DNA from 4 places in the Pseudomonas medicaginis genome. Region 1 is predicted to be linked to each of the others. Evidence: predicted binding sites of a transcription regulator. Region 1 holds the regulator's gene; each other region holds the start of a gene.

What was found. Region 1 encodes sigma-54, which starts transcription at its own class of promoters, with help from an activator protein. Its sites were predicted from a motif close to ANTGGCATNNANNTTGCTNT; they were not measured.
Region 2: the regulator sigma-54 is predicted to act here: its motif matches at 2,220-2,239, upstream of flgB (flagellar basal body rod protein FlgB).
Region 3: the regulator sigma-54 is predicted to act here: its motif matches at 1,741-1,760, upstream of ACMTA2_RS27965 (pilin).
Region 4: the regulator sigma-54 is predicted to act here: its motif matches at 1,996-2,015, upstream of glnA (type I glutamate--ammonia ligase).

What each region holds. Positions count from the first base shown of each region.
Region 1 is NZ_OZ221631.1:1,302,246-1,306,440, forward strand. Features, by position in the region: gene rapZ (RNase adapter RapZ) at 1-805, opposite strand, end outside; gene ptsN (PTS IIA-like nitrogen regulatory protein PtsN) at 808-1,272, opposite strand; gene hpf (ribosome hibernation-promoting factor, HPF/YfiA family) at 1,285-1,593, opposite strand; gene ACMTA2_RS05605 (RNA polymerase factor sigma-54) at 1,670-3,166, opposite strand; gene lptB (LPS export ABC transporter ATP-binding protein) at 3,331-4,056, opposite strand; gene lptA (lipopolysaccharide transport periplasmic protein LptA) at 4,056-4,195, opposite strand, start outside.
Region 2 is NZ_OZ221631.1:5,750,792-5,754,986, reverse strand. Features, by position in the region: gene flgA (flagellar basal body P-ring formation chaperone FlgA) at 1-27, opposite strand, end outside; gene ACMTA2_RS25190 (chemotaxis protein CheV) at 106-1,032, shown strand; gene cheR (protein-glutamate O-methyltransferase CheR) at 1,091-1,918, shown strand; gene flgB (flagellar basal body rod protein FlgB) at 2,281-2,688, shown strand; gene flgC (flagellar basal body rod protein FlgC) at 2,692-3,135, shown strand; gene flgD (flagellar hook assembly protein FlgD) at 3,151-3,873, shown strand; gene flgE (flagellar hook protein FlgE) at 3,902-4,195, shown strand, end outside.
Region 3 is NZ_OZ221631.1:6,340,806-6,345,000, forward strand. Features, by position in the region: gene ACMTA2_RS27950 (DUF748 domain-containing protein) at 1-38, shown strand, start outside; gene ACMTA2_RS27955 (DUF2845 domain-containing protein) at 40-336, shown strand; gene ACMTA2_RS27960 (BON domain-containing protein) at 635-988, opposite strand; gene ACMTA2_RS27965 (pilin) at 1,275-1,694, opposite strand; gene pilB (type IV-A pilus assembly ATPase PilB) at 1,919-3,619, shown strand; gene ACMTA2_RS27975 (type II secretion system F family protein) at 3,622-4,195, shown strand, end outside.
Region 4 is NZ_OZ221631.1:669,991-674,185, forward strand. Features, by position in the region: gene ACMTA2_RS02980 (chorismate mutase) at 1-373, opposite strand, end outside; gene glnA (type I glutamate--ammonia ligase) at 495-1,901, opposite strand; gene thiI (tRNA uracil 4-sulfurtransferase ThiI) at 2,230-3,684, shown strand; gene typA (translational GTPase TypA) at 3,822-4,195, shown strand, end outside.

The DNA of each region.
Region 1 (4,195 bases):
GCTGACCCAGGCGTTCTGTCAGGTAGACGGAGCGGTGATGACCGCCGGTACAGCCGATGGCGATCGTGACGTAGGCGCGGTTGCTCGCGGCAAAGCGGGGCAGCCATTTGAGCAGGTAGCTGGAGATATCCTGGTACATTTCCTCGACATCCGGCTGGGCGGCCAGGTAGTCGATCACCGGTTGGTCGAGCCCGGACTGAGCACGCAATTCCGGTTTCCAATAAGGATTGGGCAGGCAACGCACATCGAACACCAGGTCGGCGTCTACCGGCATGCCACGCTTGAAGCCGAACGACTCCACCAGGAACGCCGTGCCTGGCTCCGGCTGGTTCAGCAGGCGCAGCTTGATCGTGTCGCGCAACTGATAAAGGTTCAGGTGCGTGGTATTGACCTTCAGGTCCGCCAGGTCGGCAATCGGTCCCAGCAGTTGGCTTTCATCCTCGATGGCTTCGGCCAGAGAGCGATTGGCGTTGCTCAGGGGATGACGCCGGCGGGTTTCGGAGAAGCGCTTGAGCAGCGTCTCTTCGTCGGCATCCAGGTACAACACATCGCACTGGATATGCCGGCTGCGCACTTCCTCGAGCAATTCCGGAAAGCGCGACAGGTGGCTTGGCAGGTTGCGGGCATCGATGGACACCGCCACCAGCGGCTGCGCCAGCTCGGTGTGGATCAGGGCACGCTCGGCCAGTTCCGGCAGCAGGCCGGCGGGCAAATTGTCGATGCAATAGTAGCCGCTGTCCTCAAGCACGTTGAGGGCCGTACTTTTACCGGAGCCGGAGCGGCCACTGACGATGATCATGCGCATGTTTAATGACCGTTCTGCTCGTCCAGGACTACCTGGTACAGAGCTTCGTTACTCGGCGCGCTGCGCAGTTTTTCGCGCACTTCCTTGCGGTCCAGCATGCTGGCGATCTGGCGCAGCAGCTCGAGGTGCGCATCGGTCGCCGCTTCCGGTACCAGCAATACAAACAGCAGGTCGACCGGGGCGCCGTCGATGGCGTCGAAATCGATGGCGGTTTCAAGGTGCAACAACGCACTGATCGGCGAGGTACAACCCTTGAGACGGCAATGAGGAATGGCGATGCCGTTGCCAAAACCGGTGGAACCGAGTTTTTCACGGGCAACCAGGGCCTCGAAGACGTCCTGCATTTCCAGATCCGGAACCTCGCGGTGGATCAGGTTGGCAATGTGTTCGAGGGCTTTCTTTTTACTGCCGCCCGGCGCGTTCACTTGGGAACGGCCGGGGGTCAGGATGGTTTCTAGTCGGATCATGGATTGGGGGGGTTAACGACCGGTAGCGCCCTGGAGGAGGCTCTGGGTCTTTTCCTTATGCTTTTTAAGTTGGCGATCCAGCTTGTCGGTCAGCAGGTCAATCGCGGCATACATGTCTGTGTGCTCTGCGTTGGCAACCACTTCTCCGCCGGGGATATGCAGTGTGGCTTCGATTTTCTGCAGCAGCTTCTCGACGTTCATCGTGACTTGCACGTTGGTGATCTTGTCGAAATGCCTCTCCAATCGGTCGAGTTTTTCGCCGATGTAGGTGCGCAGGGGTTCGGTCACTTCCAGTTGGTGTCCACTGATGTTGACTTGCATACAGCTTCTCCTTCGTTGCCAGTGCATAAAGCGGCAGGCAGAAATGCCTGCCACTGGAACGCTGTGGCGTGGCCTGTTACATCAACCGCTTGCGTTCGCTCGAAGGTGCGATCCCGAGGGATTCACGGTACTTGGCGACGGTACGGCGGGCCACCTGAATGCCTTGTGCCTCCAGTAAACCAGCGATCTTGCTGTCACTCAACGGCTTTTTCTGATTTTCCGCAGCCACCAGTTTTTTGATGATCGCGCGGATGGCCGTGGACGAGCATTCGCCGCCTTCGGAGGTGCTGACGTGGCTGGAGAAAAAGTATTTCAATTCATAGATGCCCCGAGGGGTATGCATGAATTTCTGGGTGGTTACACGGGAAATCGTCGACTCGTGCATGCCCACGGCCTCGGCAATGTCATGCAAGACCAACGGTTTCATCGCTTCATCGCCGTACTCCAGGAAGCCGCGCTGATGCTCGACGATCTGGGTGGCCACTTTCATCAGGGTTTCGTTGCGGCTTTGCAGGCTCTTGATGAACCAGCGGGCCTCCTGCAACTGGTTGCGCATGAAGGTATTGTCGGCGCTGGTGTCGGCACGCTTCACGAAGCCGGCGTACTGGGCGTTGACCCGCAGCTTGGGGACCGATTCCTGGTTGAGCTCCACCAGCCAGCGATCATTGTGCTTGCGCACGATCACGTCGGGGACCACGTACTCAGGTTCGGTGGATTCGATCTGCGAGCCGGGACGCGGGTTGAGGCTCTGTACCAGCTCGATGACCTGGCGCAGCTCATCTTCCTTGAGCTTCATGCGACGCATCAATTGGCTGTAGTCGCGACCGCCCAGCAGGTCGATGTAATCGGTGACCAATCGTTTGGCTTCGGACAGCCATGGGGTCTTGGCGGACAACTGGCGCAGTTGCAGCAACAGGCACTCGCCCAGGTTGCGGGCGCCGATGCCGGCCGGTTCGAACTGCTGGATACGATGGAGGACGGCTTCGATCTCGTCCAGCTCGATGTCGAGCTCGGGGTCGAAGGCTTCGAGGATTTCTTCGAGGGTCTCGTCCAGGTAGCCCTGGTTGTTGATGCAATCGATCAGGGTGACGGCGATCAGGCGATCGGTGTCGGACATCGGTGCCAGGTTCAATTGCCACAGCAGGTGGCTTTGCAGGCTCTCGCCGGCCGAGGTCCGGGTGGTGAAGTCCCACTCGTCGTCATCGCTGCTGCTGGGCAGGTTGCTGGCACTGGTCTGGTAGACATCTTCCCAGGCCGTGTCCACGGGCAACTCGTTGGGGATGCGCTCGTTCCACTCGCCATCCTCGAGGTTGTCCACCGTTGGGGCGGCTTCCTGGTAGGATGGTTCCGGGATCTCGGTGTTGGTTTTCTGCTCGACGTTGTCGGCCAGGGGGTCGGTGTTATCGAAGTCGTCGCCTTCTTCCTGGCGCTCGAGCATCGGATTGGACTCCAGGGCCTCCTGGATTTCCTGTTGCAGGTCCAGGGTCGACAATTGGAGCAGGCGGATGGCCTGTTGCAGCTGCGGTGTCATCGTCAGCTGCTGGCCCATTCTCAAGACTAGCGATGGTTTCATGGCAGGGGCTTAACACCTTATTCGCCGGCGCACATGCGCCATCCACTACAGGGCGCCGGAGCGCCAAACTTAAGCAAATTATATGCCTGAAACTGAAGTGTTTGCCTAGAGCGTCGCCATAATTAAATTAAACGACGCTCTGGCAATTCGCCAGACACGTGAGCTTACAGGCGGAACTCATGTCCCAGGTACACTTCCTTGACCAGGTCATTGGCCAGGATCGCGGCGGAGTCGCCTTCGGCGATCAGTTGGCCGTCATTGACAATGTAGGCGGTTTCGCAGATATCCAGGGTCTCGCGCACGTTGTGGTCGGTGATCAGTACGCCGATGCCCTTGGCCTTGAGGTGGTGGATGATCTGCTTGATGTCGCCCACCGAAATCGGGTCTACGCCGGCGAAGGGTTCGTCGAGCAGGATGAACTTTGGTGCGGTGGCCAGGGCGCGGGCGATTTCCACGCGGCGCCGTTCACCCCCGGACAGGCTCATGCCCAGGTTGTCGCGAATGTGGCTGATGTGGAATTCCTGCAGCAGGCTTTCCAGCTCCTGGCGACGACCGGCCTTGTCCAGTTCCTTGCGGGTCTCGAGGATCGCCATGATGTTGTCGGCAACCGACAGTTTGCGGAAGATCGACGCTTCTTGCGGCAGATAGCCGATACCGGCCTTCGCCCGGCCATGCATCGGCTGGTGGCTGACATCCAGGTCGTCGATCAGTACGCGACCCTGATCGGCCTGGACCAGGCCGACGATCATGTAGAAGCAGGTGGTCTTGCCCGCGCCATTGGGGCCGAGCAAGCCGACGATCTGGCCGCTGTCGATGGACAGGCTGACATCACGCACGACTTGACGGCTCTTGTAGCTCTTGGCCAGGTGCTGAGCTTTCAGAGTTGCCATTACTGGGCCTTCTGCTCGGTTTTCTTTTTGGGCTGGATCACCATGTCGATCCGTGGACGCTGTTCGGTCACCTTGCTGCCGGTGGCGCGACCGGCGCTGGCGAGTTTCTTGTTGGTGTCGTAGACGATTTTTTCGCCCT
Region 2 (4,195 bases), 2.7 Mb from region 1:
TCGAGAAAATGTCGTTTGTGCGTTCATGCCGGTTCAATAGCAAGCCCCGTGCCGTTTAGTGATGAATGCGCGTCGGACACATTAGCGTTAGGTAGGAGTCAGGGCATGGCGGGAGTAATGGATTCGGTAAACCAGCGCACCCAGCTGGTCGGTCAGAATCGCCTGGAGCTGTTGTTGTTCCGTCTCGACGGCCAACAAATGTATGGGATCAACGTATTCAAGGTCCGCGAGGTGCTGCAATGCCCCAAGCTGACCCTGATGCCCAAGTCCAGCCCCGTCGTGTGCGGTGTGGCCAATATCCGGGGTGCGACCATCCCGATTCTCGACCTGGCGATGGCGACCGGTTCCGGGCGTCTGCTGGACCAGAGCAATCCGTTTGTGATCATCACCGAGTACAACACCAAGACCCAGGGTTTCCTGGTGCGCTCGGTCGAACGCATCGTCAACATGAACTGGGAAGAGATCCATCCGCCGCCCAAGGGCACCGGCCGCGATCACTACCTGACGGCGGTGACGCGGGTCGATAACCAGTTGGTGGAAATCATCGACGTGGAGAAAATCCTCGCCGAAGTGGCGCCCACCCCGGAGACGATCTCCGTCGGTGTGGTGGATGCCGAGACGCAGCACAAGGCGGTTTCGCTGCGGGTGCTGACCGTGGATGATTCGTCGGTGGCCCGCAAGCAGGTCACCCGTTGCCTGCAAACGGTCGGCGTCGAGGTGGTGGCGTTGAACGACGGGCGGCAGGCTTTGGATTACCTGCGCAAGCTGGTGGACGAGGGCAAGAAGCCCGAGGAAGAGTTTTTGATGATGATTTCCGACATCGAGATGCCGGAGATGGACGGGTACACCCTGACCTCGGAAATCCGCAGCGATCCGCGCATGCAAAAACTGCACATCATCTTGCATACTTCGTTGTCCGGGGTTTTCAACCAGGCGATGGTCAAGAAGGTCGGTGCCGACGATTTCCTGGCGAAATTCCGTCCTGATGACCTGGCGTCCCGGGTCGTCGACCGGATCAAGACAGCAGAATAAAGTGAAGGTCGGGCGCATTGTGCGCCCGGCAAGTCAACACGATGAAAGAGGCGGTATCTTGTCTACGGGTAATTTGGATTTCGAACAGTTCCGGGTCTTCCTGGAAAAAGCCTGTGGCATCTTGCTTGGTGAAAACAAGCAATACCTGGTGTCGAGCCGTCTCAATAAATTGATGGAGCAACAGGGCCTCAAGTCATTGGGCGAGCTGGTTCAGCGTATCCAGACCCAGCCGCGCAGCGGCTTGCGCGAGATGGTGGTGGACGCGATGACTACCAACGAAACCCTGTGGTTTCGGGATACCTACCCGTTCGAGGTGCTGAAGAACAAAGTGCTGCCGGCTGCCATCAAGGCCAGCCCGGGCCAGCGCCTGCGGATCTGGTCGGCGGCCTGTTCGTCGGGGCAGGAACCCTATTCGCTGTCGATGTCCATCGATGAGTTCGAGCGCTCCAACCTCGGCCAGTTGAAAGGCGGTGTGCAGATCGTCGCCACCGACCTGTCCGGGACCATGCTCAATAACTGCAAGACCGGCGAGTACGACAGCCTGGCCATCGGCCGTGGCCTGTCGCCGGACCGCCTGCAACGCTACTTCGACCCGAAAGGACCGGGCAAGTGGGTGGTCAAGGCGCCGATCAAGAGCCGGGTGGAGTTCCGTTCGTTCAACTTGCTGGACAGCTACGCCAGCCTGGGCAAGTTCGACATCGTGTTCTGCCGCAACGTGCTGATCTACTTCTCCGCCGAAGTGAAGAAGGACATCCTGATGCGTATCCACGGCACCTTGAAGCCGGGCGGCTACCTGTTCCTCGGCGCCTCCGAAGCGCTGAACGGCTTGCCGGACCATTACCAGATGGTCCAGTGCAGCCCGGGGATCATTTACCAGGCGAAGTGATTGGCGGATGTAGTCAAAAGAACGGGAGCCCTTACAGGCTCCCGTTTTTTATGCCTGCCAAATCCCTATCAGTTCCCCCTTTCCCTTGTGGGAGCGAGCTTGCTCGCGATAGCGGTATTGCAGGCGACATCAATGTTGACTGATACACCGCTATCGCGAGCAAGCTCGCTCCCACATTTTTGACCTCTGTTGCCTGGATGAAAGCGGCAGAAAAGCGGCAGCTTGCGGAAGCCGATTGCCGCTTTTCTGGCATTGCCGCCTTGCCGCTGCCCGCAAAGCCCCGGTTTATGGGCTTTGTGAAAGTGGCACGGCGCTTGCTAAAGCCAACGTACGTACATTCTGGTCACCCAAAGGTTTCCGACATGAGCATCAGCTTCGATAAAGCGCTCGGTATCCACGAACAGGCCCTGAGCTTCCGCGCCCAGCGTGCCGAAGTCCTGGCCAACAACATCGCCAACGCCGACACCCCGAACTACAAGGCGCGGGACCTGGACTTCTCCAAAGTGCTCGCCGAGCAGAACGAGAAGACCAAGAACGGCCACTTCGCCTTGAACATGACCAACAGCCGTCATATCGAAGCCGAAGGCCTGGGCAATGGCGACGAGTCGCTGATGTATCGCACGCCGATGCAGCCATCGATCGACCAGAACACCGTGGACGCTCAACTGGAACAGTCCAACTACGCGGAAAACTCCGTGAACTTCCAGGCCAGCTTCACCCTGCTCAACAGCAAGTTCAAAGGGCTGGTATCGGCCCTGCGCGGAGAGTAAGCCATGTCGATTGCTAGCGTATTCAACATTGCCGGCAGTGCCATGAGTGCCCAGACCACTCGCCTGAACACCGTCGCCAGTAACATCGCCAACGCCGAGACCGTTTCGTCGAGCATCGACCAGACCTACCGCGCCCGTCACCCGGTGTTCGCCACCATGTTCCAGGGCGGCCAGTCCGGCGGCAGCGACTCGCTGTTCCAGGACCAGGACGCGGCCGGGCAGGGCGTACAGGTACTTGGCGTGGTCGAAGACCAGAGCAACCTCGAAGCACGTTATGAGCCGAACCATCCGGCCGCGGACGCCAAGGGCTACGTCTATTACCCGAACGTCAACGTCGTCGAAGAAATGGCCGACATGATTTCCGCCAGTCGTTCGTTCCAGACCAACGTCGAAATGATGAACACTGCCAAAGCCATGATGCAGAAGGTCCTGACCCTCGGTCAGTGATAAGGGGCGATTCACATGAGCGTCACCAACACTACCAGCGGTTTGAGTCTCAACGAAATTCTGGCCAACTCCTCGGTCAAGACCAACAACACCTCCGATGGCCTCGGGAGCGCGACCCAGGCGGCGAGCGGCAACCAGGAACTGGGCAAGGATGCGTTCCTGCAACTGCTCGTTACCCAGCTGAAAAACCAGAACCCGCTGGAGCCACAGGACAACGGCGAGTTCGTTGCCCAGTTGGCGCAGTTCAGCAGCCTGGAAGGCATCACCACCCTCAACGAGACGGTGAGCGGCATCGCCGGCAACTACAACTCGTCCCAGGCCTTGCAGGCCTCCTCGCTGGTGGGCCGCTCGGTCATTGCCCCGGGTGACAAAGCCGTGGTCGATACCTCCAAGAGCCTCAACGGCACGGTGGTGGTACCGGCATCGGTGTCCTCCGTCGCCGTCAAGATCGTGGACAAGGACGGCAAGACCGTTCGCACCATCGACCTGGGCAGTCAGAACGCCGGCAACTCCGCTTTCATCTGGGATGGCAAGAACGATGCGGGCACGACGGTCGAATCGGGCACCTACACCTTTACCGCGTCGACCACCATCGATGGCAAGGCCACGTCGCTGATCACCAACCTGCCGGCCACGGTCAGCAGTGTGACCATCAGCCAGACGGGCGGTGAGCTGATGCTGAACCTGGCCGGGCTGGGCAGCATCGCCCTGTCCAAAGTACAAACTATTGGTATGTAGAGCCGACTAACCGGCAAAAGGAGTCAACATGTCTTTCAACATCGGCCTTAGCGGTCTCTATGCAGCCAACAAACAGCTGGACGTGACCGGCAACAACATCGCCAACGTGGCGACCACCGGTTTCAAATCGTCCCGCGCGGAATTCGAAGACGTCTACTCGGCCACCAAGCTGGGTTCGGGCAGCAAGACCGTCGGTAACGGCGTGCGCCTGGCCAACGTTTCACAACAGTTCGGCCAGGGTGACGTCAACAACACCGGCAACGTGCTGGACATGGGCATCCAGGGCCAGGGCTTCTTTGTCCTGAGCAACGACGGCTCCCTG
Region 3 (4,195 bases), 2.1 Mb from region 1:
GCCGGGTGATTACCCCCATGCATCTGGATGCTGAATAAGATGAAACCCTGTTACGCGCTCGGCCTGGGTCTATTGCTCATCGCCGGCCAGGCTTGGGCGGCTGACACACTGCGCTGCGGCAGCCAGTTGATCAGCGTGGGCGACCGCTCGAGCGAAGTGCTGCAAAAGTGCGGACAGCCCGCGGCGCGGGATGACCTGGGCTACAAGCGCAGCGTCAACCGTCGGGAGGAATACCCGGTGGAAGAATGGACCTACGGCCCCAACAGCGGCATGTACCAGTACCTGCGCTTCGAGGGGAATCGGCTGGTGCAGATCACCAGCAAGCGGGGCCGGTGAATGTACTACCGCCATCGCGAGCAAGCTCGCTCCCACATTTGATCGTATTTCTTCTGGAAGAACCCGGTCCACTGTGGGAGCGAGCTTGCTCGCGATAAGGGCAACTCGGTTTCCCAGACTGCCCCACACATCTCACCCGCACTTTCCCCCCGCAATAGAACAGGCCCCCGACACGAATGCAGGGGGCCTGTAATGGCCACGTCCCTGTGGCCTTTCGCATGAACTCCAAAGCAACGGCAAGCGTATATCCAGGCCCGCCTGCCGTGCCTTCTCCCAGTCCAGGCGAGAAGTCTTGGCCTTATTCGGCTTTCAGGCCGTCAGCCGATACGGCCTTGACGCCTTTGATTTTCTTGGCGATCGCCACAGCCATGTCTTTCTGAGCGTCGGTCACGGCGACAGTAGACGACAGCGATACAACACCTTTATTGGTTTCGACTTTGATATCAGTGCCTGGGATGCCTTTTTCAGTGACCAGATCAGCCTTGACCTTGGTGGTGATCCAGGTATCGGAAACGTCCTCTTTGGCTTCTGTCACTTCACCAGCAGCCAGCATCATGGGTGCCTGAGTTGCTTGAGTGGTCTCGGCGAAAGCGCTAGCCATGGTCAGGGTCAGTGCGGTAGCAGCAGCGGCAGTGATAGCGAACTTCTTCATACGAGTAACTCCTGTTTTTCTCAGAAACTGCCGGATGTGCATCCCGGCAGGGTTATCAGGAGTAGTGCGAAGGCTGTGCCAGTTTTGAAACATTTACAAAGTCATTAAAAATCAATAAGTTAAGCGAGGCGGCAAATTCCACATTCATGCAAAATGCATGACCGGCCGATTTTCGACATGCAAGTTGCGGGGTTCGCCCACCCGCTAAGCTGCTGAATTTCTGGACATTTCCAATTCCCAATAAAAAGCCCCGGTATTTAAGCGGGGCCAGTTCCATCGGGAGGGATTATGGATTCGCAGCTCCGGTACAGCCCGTCGGCAAGAACTCCTGGGCCGCTGTAGAAGTACAGGACCAGACACCTGCCGCCGAACGAGAGAGTGTAATCGTCCTGCCCTGGACAAGAGCCGGCGAATTCAGGAGGGCACAAGCAATCGTGCCCGCTCCGGCCGCCGCTGTGCCTGTAATGGTGATTGTGCAGTTACTGGTAGGTGAGGTTATGCCCATGTTGGCGATCGTAGGATCGACCCCTCGGTTCATATTGTCCTCGTACGGTACCTTGAATGCCGTGATTTCAGCCAACCCGGCCGTGGCCTTGGCCCGCGCTTGGTACCTGGAATATTGCGGCAACGCAAAGGTCGCCAGAATGCCGATGATCGCCACGACGATCAGCAACTCGATCAGCGTAAAGCCCTTTTGCTTATTCATACACATCTCCCATGCATGAGTGGAAATCTCATGACCTGAAATAGCCGTTGCAGGGCACATGCCAACCCCAAGGCCCCCTCAATCAAGGGGTTTGACCCCGCACAACAGCGACGTCCTACCTCAACAACCGCACTATCTGACGTTTTTTGTCACCCAGCCCCGCTGGTTTGGCGTCGATGCTTGACTAGGCTATAAGTCATGAACTGTCCGCGTCCGGTATCCCCATGAACGACATCGCCCTCAGCGGTCTGACCAAGCAATTGGTGATGGCCGAACTGCTCACCGAGCAAAGTGCGCAACAGGCGTATCAACAGGCCCAACGCAGTCGCATCCCCCTGGTCAGCTACCTGGTGCAGAACAAACTGGTCCAAAGCCGCCAGGTCGCGGAGATCGCCTCGGAGCATTTCGGCGTGGCCCTGCTGGACCTCAACAGCTTGGACAAGGAAGCCCAGCCCACGGGGCTGGTCAGCGAAAAACTGGTGCGCCAGCACCACGCCCTGCCACTGTGGCGGCGCGGCAACAAGCTGTTCGTTGGCATTTCCGACCCTACCAACCACCAGGCCATCAACGACATCCAGTTCAGCACCGGCCTGACCACCGAAGCCATCCTGGTGGAGGACGACAAGCTCAGCGACGCCATCGAAAAGTTCTTCGAATCCAGTAGCACGGGCCTGGAAGGCATGGGCGATGTCGACCTCGACGGCCTGGACATCGAATCGATCGACGACACCAGGCAGGATTCCATCGCCGGCCAGGACACCGACGACGCGCCCGTGGTGCGCTTCGTCAACAAGATGTTGCTGGACGCGATCAAGGGCGGCTCTTCCGACCTGCACTTCGAACCCTACGAAAAGAGCTATCGCGTACGAGTGCGCACCGACGGCATGCTGCAGGAAGTGGCCAAGCCACCGATCCAATTGGCGACCCGCATCGCCGCCCGCCTCAAGGTCATGGCCAGCCTGGATATTTCCGAGCGACGCAAGCCACAGGATGGCCGGCTGAAAATGCGTCTGTCGAAAACCAAGTCCATCGACTTCCGGGTCAACACCCTGCCCACGCTCTGGGGCGAAAAGGTGGTGATCCGGATCCTCGATCCGTCCAGCGCGCAAATGGGCATCGATGCCCTGGGCTACGAACCGGAACAGAAAGACCTGTACATGGCCGCCCTCAAGCAACCGCAAGGGCTGATCCTGGTGACCGGCCCGACCGGCTCGGGCAAGACCGTGTCGCTGTACACCGGGCTGAATATCCTCAACACCGTGGACATCAACATTTCCACCGCCGAAGACCCGGTGGAGATCAACATGGAAGGCATCAACCAAGTCAACGTGAACCCGCGCCAGGGGCTCGACTTTGCCCAGGCCCTGCGCTCGTTCCTGCGCCAGGACCCGGACGTGATCATGGTCGGTGAGATCCGCGACCTGGAAACCGCCGAAATCGCCATCAAAGCCGCCCAGACCGGGCACCTGGTGCTCTCCACCTTGCACACCAACAGCGCCGCCGAAACCCTGGTCCGCTTGCAGAACATGGGCATTCCGGGGTTCAACATCGCCACTGCCGTGCACCTGATCATCGCCCAGCGGCTGGCGCGCAAGCTGTGCAACCACTGCAAGAAGAGCATCGAGATTCCCGAGGAAACCTTGCTCAAGGAAGGTTTCCCCCGGGAACGCATCGGCACATTCACGATCTATGAGCCGGTCGGTTGCCAACAGTGCAACCACGGGTACAAAGGGCGCGTGGGGGTTTACGAAGTGGTCAGGAACACGCCCGAGCTGCAACGGTTGATCATGGCCGAGGGCAACTCGCTGGAAATCGATCTGCAAATGCGCAAGGACGGCTTCAATGACCTGCGCACATCGGGGCTGCTCAAAGTGATGCAGGGCGTTACCAGCCTCGAAGAAATCAACCGGGTCACCAAGGATTGAGCATGGCGGTCAAGGCAGTGAAAACCGACGTCTATACGTGGGAAGGCAAAGACCGCAAAGGCGCGAAAATGACTGGCGAACTGACCGGCCAGAGCCCGGCCCTGGTCAAGGCACAACTGCGCAAACAAGGCATCAACCCGCAGAAAGTGCGCAAGAAATCCACCTCGATATTCAGCAAGGGCAAGCGCATCAAGCCGCTGGACATTGCCCTCTTCACCCGTCAGATGGCAACGATGCTCAAGGCTGGCGTGCCGCTGTTGCAGGCGTTCGACATCATCGGAGAAGGCTTCGACAACGCCAACATGCGCAAGCTGGTGGACGAGGTGAAACAGGAGGTCGCCGCGGGCAACAGCTTCGCCGCCTCGCTGCGCAAATGCCCGCAGTACTTCGACGATTTGTACTGCAACCTGGTGGATGCCGGTGAACAGGCCGGTGCCCTGGATACACTGTTGGATCGGGTGGCGACCTACAAGGAAAAGAGCGAAGCCCTCAAGGCCAAGATCAAGAAAGCCATGACCTATCCGACGGCGGTGATACTCGTCGCAGCGGTCGTCACTGGCATCCTGCTGGTCAAGG
Region 4 (4,195 bases), 630 kb from region 1:
GTCCCACCAGGTCCGGCCGTGGGAGGTCCGGGGCCTTGCCTTCCAGGGCCCAGTCGGACAGGTTGATGTACTGCACCATTTTGTTGGCTTCTATCTGGGCAGCGAAAAACGCTTCCACGGTTTCGCCACTCAGCTTGTAGGCCGGTGCCTGGGCGACGGCGGCGGCAATGACTTCACGCTCGCGCTGACGGTCTTCTACCGGTTTATGGCTGTCCCATTTGCTCAGCGCCACTTGATCGCCAAGGGCCAGGCGTTCGCCAATGGCGTTAAGCAACGGGGTAAGGGCCTCAGGGGCGGGGGCCGAGGCGGCTTCGGCGGTGGAGGCCAGCAGTGCGGCAGACAGGGCAAGGCAGAGCTTGAAGCGCAAAGTCATGGGCAGTCTCGTCTTCTATGGGGGAGCGACGAGGCATCATGCACGTAACCTGCGCCCATAAAAAAGGCCTCCCGAAGGAGGCCTCTCTTTATTCACGCCGTGCGTGGCGGCGTTTACTGGATCAGCAGCTGTAGTACAGCTCGTATTCCAGTGGGTGTACGAAGGTGCGGACCTTGATTTCTTCTTCGCTTTTCAGTGCGATGTAAGCGTCGATGAAGTCATCGCTGAATACGCCGCCCTTGGTCAGGAACGCACGGCCCTTGTCCAGCTCTTCCAGGGCTTCTTTCAGGCTGCCACACACCTGTGGGATTTCCTTGGCCTCTTCAGGCGGCAGGTCATACAGGTTTTTGTCAGCGGCATCGCCAGGGTGGATCTTGTTCTGGATACCGTCCAGGCCGGCCATCATCAGTGCTGCGAAGGCCAGGTACGGGTTGGCAGCCGGATCCGGGAAGCGCGCTTCGATACGGCGAGCTTTAGGGCTGTTCACGTAAGGAATACGGATCGAGGCGGAACGGTTGCGAGCCGAGTAGGCCAGCATGACCGGTGCTTCGAAACCTGGTACCAGACGCTTGTAGGAGTTGGTCGACGGGTTGGTGAAGCCGTTCAGAGCCTTACCGTGCTTGATGATACCGCCGATGAAGTACAGGGCGGTGTCCGACAGGCCGGCATAACCTTCGCCTGCGAAGGTGTTCTTGCCGTCTTTGGAGATCGACATGTGAACGTGCATGCCCGAACCGTTGTCGCCGTACAGTGGCTTCGGCATGAAGGTCGCGGTGCGACCGTAGGCGTCGGCAACGTTGTGTACGCAGTACTTGAGGGTCTGGACTTCGTCAGCCTTCTTGACCAGCGTGTTGAACTTCACGCCGATTTCGTTCTGGCCGGCAGTTGCCACTTCGTGGTGGTGAACTTCCACGGTCTGGCCCATTTCTTCCAGTGCGTTGCACATGGAGGTACGGATTTCGTGGTCGAAATCGAACGGTGGAACCGGGAAGTAGCCGCCCTTGATACCTGGACGGTGGCCTTTGTTGCCGCCTTCCACGTCCTGGTCGGACATCCACGAACCTTGTTCGGAGAAGATCTTGAACATGGAGCCGGAAATGTCGGACTTGAATTTGACCGAGTCGAAGATGAAGAACTCAGGCTCAGGACCGAAGAAAGCGGTGTCGCCGATACCGGTGGACTTCAGGTATTCCTCGGCGCGGTGGGCGATGGCGCGTGGGTCGCGGTCATAGCCTTGCATGGTCGAAGGTTCGATGATGTCGCAGACCAGGATCAGGGTCGGCTCTTCGGTGAACGGGTCCAGGACGGCGGTTTCGTCATCCGGCATCAGGATCATGTCGGAGGCTTCGATACCTTTCCAGCCGGAGATGGAGGAGCCGTCGAACATTTTCCCGATTTCAAAGAATTCGTCGTCCAGCGCATCACGGGCCGGCATGGTCACGTGATGTTGAGTGCCTTTGGTGTCAGTGAAGCGCAGATCAATCCACTTGACGTCATGATCTTTGATGAGTTGAACCGACTTCGACATATGTCCTCCGGGTGGCTTCGGGCGGGTAGTGGAGTGCCCTTAGATATGGGTGATGCCGGCGCGAATACTCTGCCAAGGCAACCTGCCTCACAAGGGAGCAATTTGCATGCCAGTGCCCCAGCATGGGTTTTTTGCACCAATTCCAGGCTTTTCGGGGCTTGAATCCAGGATTGTCGGACAATAGCGCACTGTAATGTGGCGCCAATCGCGGCCAGTGATCTTTTTTGGTGCGTTCAAAACCATCTGCACATTAACTGGTTAAACCTTGAGCAATTTCCGCTATAATCCGCGCCCCCCTTTTTCGGCTGGCCGTTCGCGCGCTGTTTTCATGAAACTAATCGTAAAAGTCTTCCCCGAGATCACCATCAAGAGCCGCCCGGTACGGATGCGTTTCATCCGCCAGTTGGCCAAGAACATCCGTGCCGTGCTCCGAGACCTGGACCCGGCCGTGGTGGTGAACGGCGTGTGGGACAACCTCGAACTGGAAACCCGTGTCAGCGAACCCAAGGTCCTGAAGGAAATGACCGAGCGCCTGAGCTGCATGCCGGGCATCGCGCATTTCCTGCAAGTCGATGAATACCCGTTGGGAGACTTCGACGACATCCTCGCCAAGTGCATGCTTCATTATGGTGATGCACTGACCGGCAAGATCTTTTCGGTGCGTTGCAAGCGTGCCGGCAAACACCCGTTCAGTTCGATGGATGTAGAGAAGTATGTCGGCAGCCAGTTGCGCCGGCAGTGCGGCGCGGCCGGTATTTCGTTGAAAGACCCGGAAATCGAAGTGCGTATCGAAATCCGCGACCAGCGGCTGTTCGTGATCCACAGCCAGCACAACAGCATCGGCGGTTATCCGCTGGGTTCGCTGGAGCAGACCCTGGTGCTGATGTCGGGGGGCTTCGACTCTACGGTGGCCGCCTACCAGATCATGCGTCGCGGGCTGATGAGCCATTTCTGCTTCTTCAACCTCGGCGGCCGCGCCCATGAACTGGGCGTGATGGAAGTGGCGCACTTCATCTGGAAGAAGTACGGCAGCTCCCAACGCGTGTTATTTGTGAGTGTGCCGTTCGAGGAAGTCCTGGGCGAGATTCTCGGCAAAGTCGATAACAGTCATATGGGCGTCATTTTGAAGCGTATGATGTTGCGTGCCGCGTCGAGCATTGCCGACCGCCTGCACATCGATGCGCTGGTGACCGGCGAGGCGATCTCCCAGGTGTCGAGCCAGACGTTGCCGAACCTGTCGGTGATCGACTGCGTGACCGAGAAACTGGTCTTGCGGCCGCTGATTGCCAGCCACAAGCAGGACATCATCGACCAGGCCAATGAAATCGGCACCGCCGAGTTTGCCCGGCACATGCCGGAGTATTGCGGCGTCATATCGGTCAATCCGAAGACGGCGGCCAAGCGTGGGCGGGTTGAGCACGAAGAGAAAGAATTCGACATGGCGGTGCTCGAGCGAGCGCTCGAAAACGCCAGGCTGGTGCCAATCGATCGGGTGATCGACGAATTGGGCCAGGACATCAGGATTGAAGAAGTCGGCGAAGCGCTGGCCGGTCAGATCATCATCGATATCCGCCACCCGGATGACGCTGAAGACGATCCGCTGAGTGTCGCCGGCATCGAGGTAAAAACGATGCCGTTCTATGCCGTGAACGCGCGTTTCAAGGAACTGGACCCTACTCGCCAGTACCTGCTCTATTGCGACAAAGGCGTGATGAGTCGCCTGCATGCCCACCATTTGCTCAGTGAGGGGCATGCCAATGTGCGCGTTTATCGACCGAGCTAAGTGCCCGGGGCTGTTTGCCTGTGGCCTGCGTCACCGGCCCCCCGACGCCGCCGACAGGCTGTAACGGCTGTCGGAACTCAACGTAAATCGCTGCCACGACCTGTCAGCACACCGAATCCTCTGATCGAGATACACAAGTGATCGAAAATCTACGCAACATCGCCATCATTGCTCACGTTGACCATGGTAAGACCACCCTGGTAGACAAACTCTTGCGTCAATCCGGCACCCTGGAGCGCAACGAGCTCAACGACGAGCGCGTGATGGACTCCAACGACCAGGAAAAAGAGCGCGGTATTACCATCCTGGCTAAAAACACCGCCATCAACTGGAACGGTTACCACATCAACATCGTGGACACCCCGGGCCACGCCGACTTCGGTGGTGAAGTAGAGCGCGTGATGTCGATGGTCGACTCCGTGCTGCTGCTGGTCGATGCCCAGGACGGCCCTATGCCGCAAACCCGTTTCGTGACCAAGAAGGCTTTCGAAGCCGGCCTGCGTCCGATCGT